DNA from 3 places in the Mesorhizobium sp. WSM4976 genome. Region 1 is predicted to be linked to each of the others. Evidence: riboswitches for the same ligand, from Rfam matches in the RefSeq annotation. Region 1 holds a riboswitch; each other region holds the start of a gene.
What was found. A riboswitch is a leader RNA that binds a small molecule or an ion and turns the genes downstream of it on or off. The one in region 1 is predicted to bind cobalamin.
Positions count from the first base shown of each region.

Region 2: another riboswitch for cobalamin. It lies ahead of P9272_RS12690 (aromatic ring-hydroxylating dioxygenase subunit alpha); the one in region 1 lies ahead of P9272_RS26970 (CbtB domain-containing protein).
Region 3: another riboswitch for cobalamin. It lies ahead of P9272_RS10250 (DUF1636 family protein); the one in region 1 lies ahead of P9272_RS26970 (CbtB domain-containing protein).

Region 1 covers NZ_JARTVT010000025.1:82,231-84,425, reverse strand. Annotated here, with positions in the region: gene P9272_RS26980 (PilZ domain-containing protein) at 68-340, opposite strand; gene P9272_RS26975 (histidine phosphatase family protein) at 507-1,079, opposite strand; adenosylcobalamin (AdoCbl) riboswitch at 1,165-1,309, shown strand; gene P9272_RS26970 (CbtB domain-containing protein) at 1,308-1,517, shown strand; gene P9272_RS26965 (CbtA family protein) at 1,564-2,195, shown strand, end outside.
Region 2 covers NZ_JARTVT010000009.1:45,865-48,059, forward strand. Annotated here, with positions in the region: cobalamin riboswitch at 456-658, shown strand; gene P9272_RS12690 (aromatic ring-hydroxylating dioxygenase subunit alpha) at 767-2,014, shown strand; gene P9272_RS12695 (hybrid-cluster NAD(P)-dependent oxidoreductase) at 2,035-2,195, shown strand, end outside.
Region 3 covers NZ_JARTVT010000007.1:22,101-24,295, forward strand. Annotated here, with positions in the region: gene P9272_RS10245 (winged helix-turn-helix domain-containing protein) at 1-649, shown strand, start outside; cobalamin riboswitch at 680-883, shown strand; gene P9272_RS10250 (DUF1636 family protein) at 923-1,348, shown strand; gene cobW (cobalamin biosynthesis protein CobW) at 1,351-2,195, shown strand, end outside.

The sequences.
Region 1 (2,195 bases):
GGTTCCCATGTGCCGGGTTGCATGCCGCCCGGGCAGGATCAAGTCACGAACTGCTGAGGACGGCCCATCAGTCCCTCGGCGCGTTGCTGTAGAGCGCCACGCCGATGCGGTCGTTGCGACGCCATCGCACCAAGGCGCGATAGGTTATATCGTCGGCTGGAACCTCGAGCAGGAAGCGTTCCGGTATGTCCGTATCGGCGGGGACGCGCAGTTCCGCGCCCTGCTCGTGCTGATTGCGGACCGAGCAGCCGACTTTTACGGCCCCGGCAATGATCGTGGCTTCCTTGAGCACGAATTCGCGCACATGAAGACGGCGCTCGGTCTCGGGATAATTGGCCATATCCGGCGGGCTCCTAGGGCAAGGGTTTCCTCGCCACGGGGCAGCACGATAGCAGCGATGCGTTTCCGTTCCGTTAGCGATCGCTGAAACGACGAGCCTTGATACAGGTGCTGACGGTTGTCGAAGCTTGAGGGGATCCGCGCGGGATCGACCCGCGCCCGACCGTCTAGCCGCCGGCGATCACCCCGCTCGCATGCAGCACCCAGCGGCGGCCGTCGCTGCGGAACTCGGTGAGCGACAGCGGCTCGATGTCGATCTTCCAGACCGAGGAGAGCGGCGCGCCCAGCACATGCACGATGGCGGCGCGGATCGGCACGGCATGGGTGAGCGCGATGGTGTGGCCGCTCTCGCCGGCCGGGCGCTCCATCAGCGCAGCAACCCGCCGGGCGACGGCGGCAAGCGATTCGCCGTCATGGGGCGCGGCGTCCGGATCGGCGAGCCAGGCTGCCATGCCTTCCGGGTCCTCGGCCCGCACCTCCTCGAAGCTTCGGCCGGCCCAACGCGCGAAATCCTGTTCGGCAAGCAGCGGCTCGACCGTCGCTTCCAGGCCAAGGGCCTCGGCCGTCCTGCGCGCGGCAAGCGCCGGACTTGCCCAGACGCGGTCGGCCCGGCGCAGCGACGAAGCGAGCGCGCCGGCGCGGTCGAACGCGCTCGGCTCCGGCGCCTCGTCCTTCGGAAAACGGCCCTTGCGCATGCCGGGCGTCGCGCCGCTTGCGATCATCGTCAGGCGGGCGAACATCCCAAAACTCCGTGGTCCAGTGAAATTTCGGCCGCGCGAAGCCGCGTTGGCCATTACATGTCGTTGACAGGCGAACGAAGTGCTGACAAGTGTTTTAGCGCTATACGGGATTGGAAGCCGGTGCGAGTCCGGCACGGTCGCGCCACTGTGATCGGCACCAGCCGAAAGTCAGGCCTTATCCCGCAGCACAGTTGGATCAACGGGACGCAGCATCCCACAGGAGGTCAAATGTCCGACACCACCTTCGCCCCGACCTACGGCCCGGTTGCGATTCCCGTCCGCGAGCTTCTGCCCTGGGCCATCTTCGCCGGCCTGATGCTAATGCTGATGATCTATTTCGTCGGCGCGGAAGAAGGCGCGACCTCGCTGATCCGTGGCACGGCGGTGCACGAATTCGTGCATGACGGCCGCCACCTGCTCGGCTTCCCCTGCCACTAGGCGGTTTCAGCCTCGCTGAACCCGCTTTCCATAAAGGGTTAGTGACATGGTCGGAAAACTTTTGCTGCGCGGCATGCTTGTCGGGCTTGTGGCGGGGATTCTGGCGTTCGCCTTCGCGCGTGTCTACGGCGAGCCGCAGGTTGACAAGGCGATCGCCTTCGAGGAACAGCAGGCCCAGGCGGCCGGCGGCGCGCCGGAGCCCGAGATGGTCAGCCGCGCCACGCAGGCAGGCATCGGCCTGGCAACCGGCGTGCTGGTCTATGGCGCGGCGCTCGGCGGGCTGTTCTCGCTGGTCTTTGCCTATGCCTATGGTCGGCTGGGCTCGCTTGGGCCGCGCGGCACTTCGGCGCTCATCGCGCTGCTCGGCTTCCTTGCCGTGATCGTGGTTCCGAGCCTCAAATACCCGGCCAACCCGCCCGCGGTCGGCAACGCCGAAACGATCGCCTACCGGACCGAGTTGTTCTTCATCATGATCGTGGTTTCGATCGTGGCGATGGTGGCAGCGGTTGGCCTTGCGCAGCGGCTGTGGAACCGGCTGGGCGCCTGGAATGCCTCGATCGTCGCGGCGCTCGCCTTCCTGGTGGTGTTCGCGCTGGTGAAGGCAGCTCTTCCTGACATCAACGAAGTGCCGGAGGACTTCTCCGCGACGGTGCTATGGCAGTTCCGCGTCGCCTCGCT
Region 2 (2,195 bases), on a different contig from region 1:
TCCGTCTAGCGGCGTGTCTTGGGGATGAAATCGCGTCGTTCGGACAGCGCTCATCTGGGTGAGCCAACTGCCGAATTCCAATCACGAAGTTTTTTCGTCTGGACCATGAACCCGCCTCTTGAAGTTTTCATAAGCATGCCTATGATCGAATTTTTATGCTATAAAATCAGTAAGTTATTTGAGTTCGACAGTTGGCTCACCAAGTGTGTCCGAGCACCGACGTTCACAACGTTCTGCACGCACCGTCAACAGAAACGAACCGTTCGGTTCGATTTTAGAATCTGCTAATAGTCACTTTTTGATACTATTAACCATCAAAGCCCTCCCGAACCTCGCCCCGGAAGCCGGAGGGCAAGGCGAAAGGGACGGGAATCGGCACCGTGAACACGGCGCCTATTGTCGCGCCGCATGGATGGGATGTCGTTTTCATGCCGACGGAAAACCGGCTGTCGTGGTTAGATCAGGCCATCTCAGGTGCCGCCTCGCCGCGACGAGGCGGAGAATTGGGAAGCCGGTCGAAATCCGGCGCTGCCCCCGCAACGGTGGTGGAGTGAAGTCGCAACGGGAGACCACTGGGCCAGGGGCCTGGGAAGGTGTTGCGACCGCCCGCGAGGGCAGCTCCAAAGCCCGGAAACCAGCCAGAGGCATTTTGAACCCGACTGATCGCGGTGGGCGGTCAAGAGGCGGACGGCGCGTGCCCGGCCCTGCCGGTGGCGATCGTTCTTCTCCATCACCACCAGTTCAGCCCTTGATGCGAGGACAGGACATGGATGCGCGTAACGAGATGCTGAGGCTCCTGCAGAGCCGCAAGCCGGGCTACTCGCTTGAGCAGCCCTTCTACACCGATCCCGACTATTTCAAGCTCGACATGGAGCTGATCTGGTATCGCGACTGGTTGTTCATCGGCCATGATTGCGAGCTGCCGAAACCAGGCAGCTACATCACCGTTCAGATCGGCGACTATCCGGTGGTGCTGGTCCGCGACCAGAAGGGAAGGATCAACGCTTTCCATAACTCGTGCCGGCATCGCGGCAGCCGCGTGTGCAACACCGACAGGGGGACTGCCGCCAAGCTGGTCTGTCCCTACCATCAGTGGACTTACGAACTCGACGGGCGGCTGCTGTTTGCCCGCCAAATGGCGGAAGGTTTCGACAAAAGCCAGTTCGGCCTGAGGCCCGTGGCCTGCGAGAGCGTCGGCGGCTACATTTTCATTTGTTTGGCAAAGGATCCGGCCGACTTCGCGCCGATGCGCGCCATGATCGAACCCTATCTCCTGCCGCACCGGTTGAGCGAGGCGAAGGTCGCATTCGAATCGACGATCATCGAAAAGGGCAACTGGAAGCTCGTCTGGGAAAACAACCGCGAGTGCTATCATTGCGCCGGCAACCATCCGGAACTGTGCAAGACTTTCCCGGAAGCGCCGACTGTGACAGGTGTGCAGGGCGCCGACAGCGACCCGGAAATCCTTGCGCACTGGGCGAAATGCGAGGCGGCGGGTCTGCCGAGCCGGTTTCGGATCGATCCGGCCGGGCAATATCGCGCCACGCGCGCACCGCTGCTGCGCGACGCCGTTAGCTACACGATGAACGGCAAGCGCGCCGTGGCGAAAAACCTGTCCGCCGGCGTCGCCGCCGATCGCATCGGGACGTTGATGCATTACCATTATCCGACCACGTGGAATCACATCCTCATCGACCATGCCGTCACCTTCCGTGTGCTGCCGATCAGCGCCACCGAGACCGCGGTGACGACGAAATGGCTGGTCCACAAGGACGCGGCGGAAGGCGTCGACTACGATCTGACAGAACTCACCCATGTCTGGACCGAGACCAACGATCAGGACCGCCGAATCGTGGAGGAAAACGCGCTCGGCATCCTGTCTCCGGCGTACGAGCCCGGTCCCTATTCCGCGCTGCATGAGGGTGGCGTCATCCAGTTCGTCGAGTGGTACGCCTCCTTCATCGGCCCGCGCCTCGCCGAAGACGGTCGCCCGGCGCTGCGCAGCGTCGCCTGAGGGCTGAGGAGATGAACGCGATGACGGATCTCGGCCTCTATCGCCATCTCGACGAGATGGCGCCCTGGAACGACAGGCTGCAGGTGCTGGAAGTGATCGGCGTCAGCGACGAGGCGCCGCAAGTGAAGACGTTCACCTTCCGCTCCGACAATCAGACCTGGTTCCGCTACAAGCCCGGGCA
Region 3 (2,195 bases), on a different contig from region 1:
CGAGCGCTATTACGACCTGCCCGAGCGCGTTTTGCCGCAGGCGGTGCTCGACCTGCCCGTGCCCTCGGTTGAGGACGCGCATCGCGAATTGCTGCGCATCTCGGCCCGCGCCCATGGCATCGCCACCTATGGCGACCTGCGCGACTATTTTCGTCTGGCGCCCGGCGATACCAAGGACCGCATCGAGGAGTTGGTCGAAGCCGGCGAATTGCTGCCGGTCAAGGTCGAAGGCTGGGACAAGCCCGCCTATCTCCACAAGGACGCGCGTATCCCACGCCGCATAGAAGCCCGCGCGCTGCTGGCGCCCTTCGATCCGGTCGTCTTCGAGCGCACCCGGACGGAAAAGTTGTTCGGTTTCCGCTACCGTATCGAGATCTACACGCCCGCCGAAAAGCGCCAGTATGGCTACTATGTGCTGCCCTTCCTGCTCGGTGACCGCATCGTTGCCCGCGTCGACCTGAGGGCCGATCGCCCGGCCAGTGTGCTGCGCGTCCATGCCGCCTATGCAGAGGCCGGCGCCCCAGCCGAAACGGCCGCTCAACTCTTCGACGAACTGAAGCAGATGCAGGCGTGGCTTGGCCTGGAAGCGATCGAGGTGGCGCTAGCGGGCGACCTCGGTCCGGCGCTGGCCGACATCAAGGTGTCGTAGCCGCGCGTTGACAGGCGCCTAGCCGAGAGCCTAAACCCTGACCCGGACGGTCTTCTCCCGGCAAAGGGAGGAGCCAAGAGGGAATGCGGTGCGGGCCAAAACCCAAATCCGCGGCTGTCCCCGCAACTGTAAGCGACGAGCCTCGGCCGAAAACCACTGGGATGTTCCCGGGAAGGCGGCACCTGAGGCGAAGACCCGCGAGCCAGGAGACCTGCCGTCTGAGACTCTAAGTATCCGAATGCCCGGCGGGTTTTCCGGGCAAGGAGCCAGGTTTTGGATCGCAACGGCAGTTTCCCGGCAAACATCGCGGACATTTCGTCCGAGCCCGGCACTTTGGCTGGCGTCACCGTCATCGTCTGCTCGTCCTGCCGCGACGAAACCGGCTCGGACGCCCATCCGCGCGCTGGCGTCTTGCTGGCCGAGGACACGCGCCGCGCCGCATCGGGCGAGAAGATCCGCATCCGTACCGTCGAATGCCTCGGCAATTGCAAGCGCCGCCTGAGCGCGGCACTTCTGCGCGACGGCTGCTGGAGCTACGTCTTCGGGGACCTCGACACGACCAGCGGCGCCGATCTCGTCGCCGGCGCAAAGCTCTTCGCCACCTCGACCGACGGCCTGATCCCCTGGCGCGGCCGGCCCGATTCCCTTAAGCGCGGCCTGGTTGCCCGCATCCCTCCCCTCGATATGCTGAAGGACTGACCATGAACGCTTCCGTTTCCCGCGTGCCCTGCACCGTCGTCACCGGCTTCCTCGGCGCCGGCAAGACGACGCTGATCCGCAACCTCATTGAAAACGCCAAGGGCAAGCGGCTGGCGATCATCGTCAATGAGTTCGGCGATGTCGGCATCGACGGCGAGATCCTGAAGGGTTGCGGCGTCGATACCTGTCCGGAGGAAAACATCGTCGAGCTCGCCAATGGCTGCATCTGCTGCACCGTGGCCGATGACTTCGTGCCGGCGCTTGACCAGATTTTATCACGCACCCCGAAGGTCGACCACATCCTGATCGAGACCTCCGGCCTCGCTTTGCCGAAGCCGCTGGTGCAGGCCTTCCAGTGGCCGACGGTCAAGAGCCGCGTCACTGTCGACGGCGTCGTCGCCGTGGTCGACGGCCCGGCCCTGGCCGAAGGCCGGGTCGCCTCCGACATGGACGCGCTGCAGGCGCAGCGCGCGGCTGACGATTCCCTCGACCATGACGATCCGGTCGAAGAAGTGTTCGAGGACCAGATCGCCTGCGCGGACCTGATCATCCTGTCGAAGAGCGACCTGATGGATGCGGCAGGCTCGGCTCGCGCCAACGCCGTCATCGGCGAGCACGTCGCGCGCGCCGTCAAGGTCGTGCCGACCGCGCAGGGCAAGGTCGACCCCTCGGTGCTGCTTGGCCTTGGCCTTGCCGTCGAAGACGACATCGAGAACCGCAAGACCCATCACGACGACGAGCTCGACCACGAGCATGACGATTTCGACTCCTTCGTTATCGACATCCCTTCGATCGCCAGCCCGGACGAACTGGCAAAGCGCGTCGCCCTTGCCGCCGAGCAGGAAAA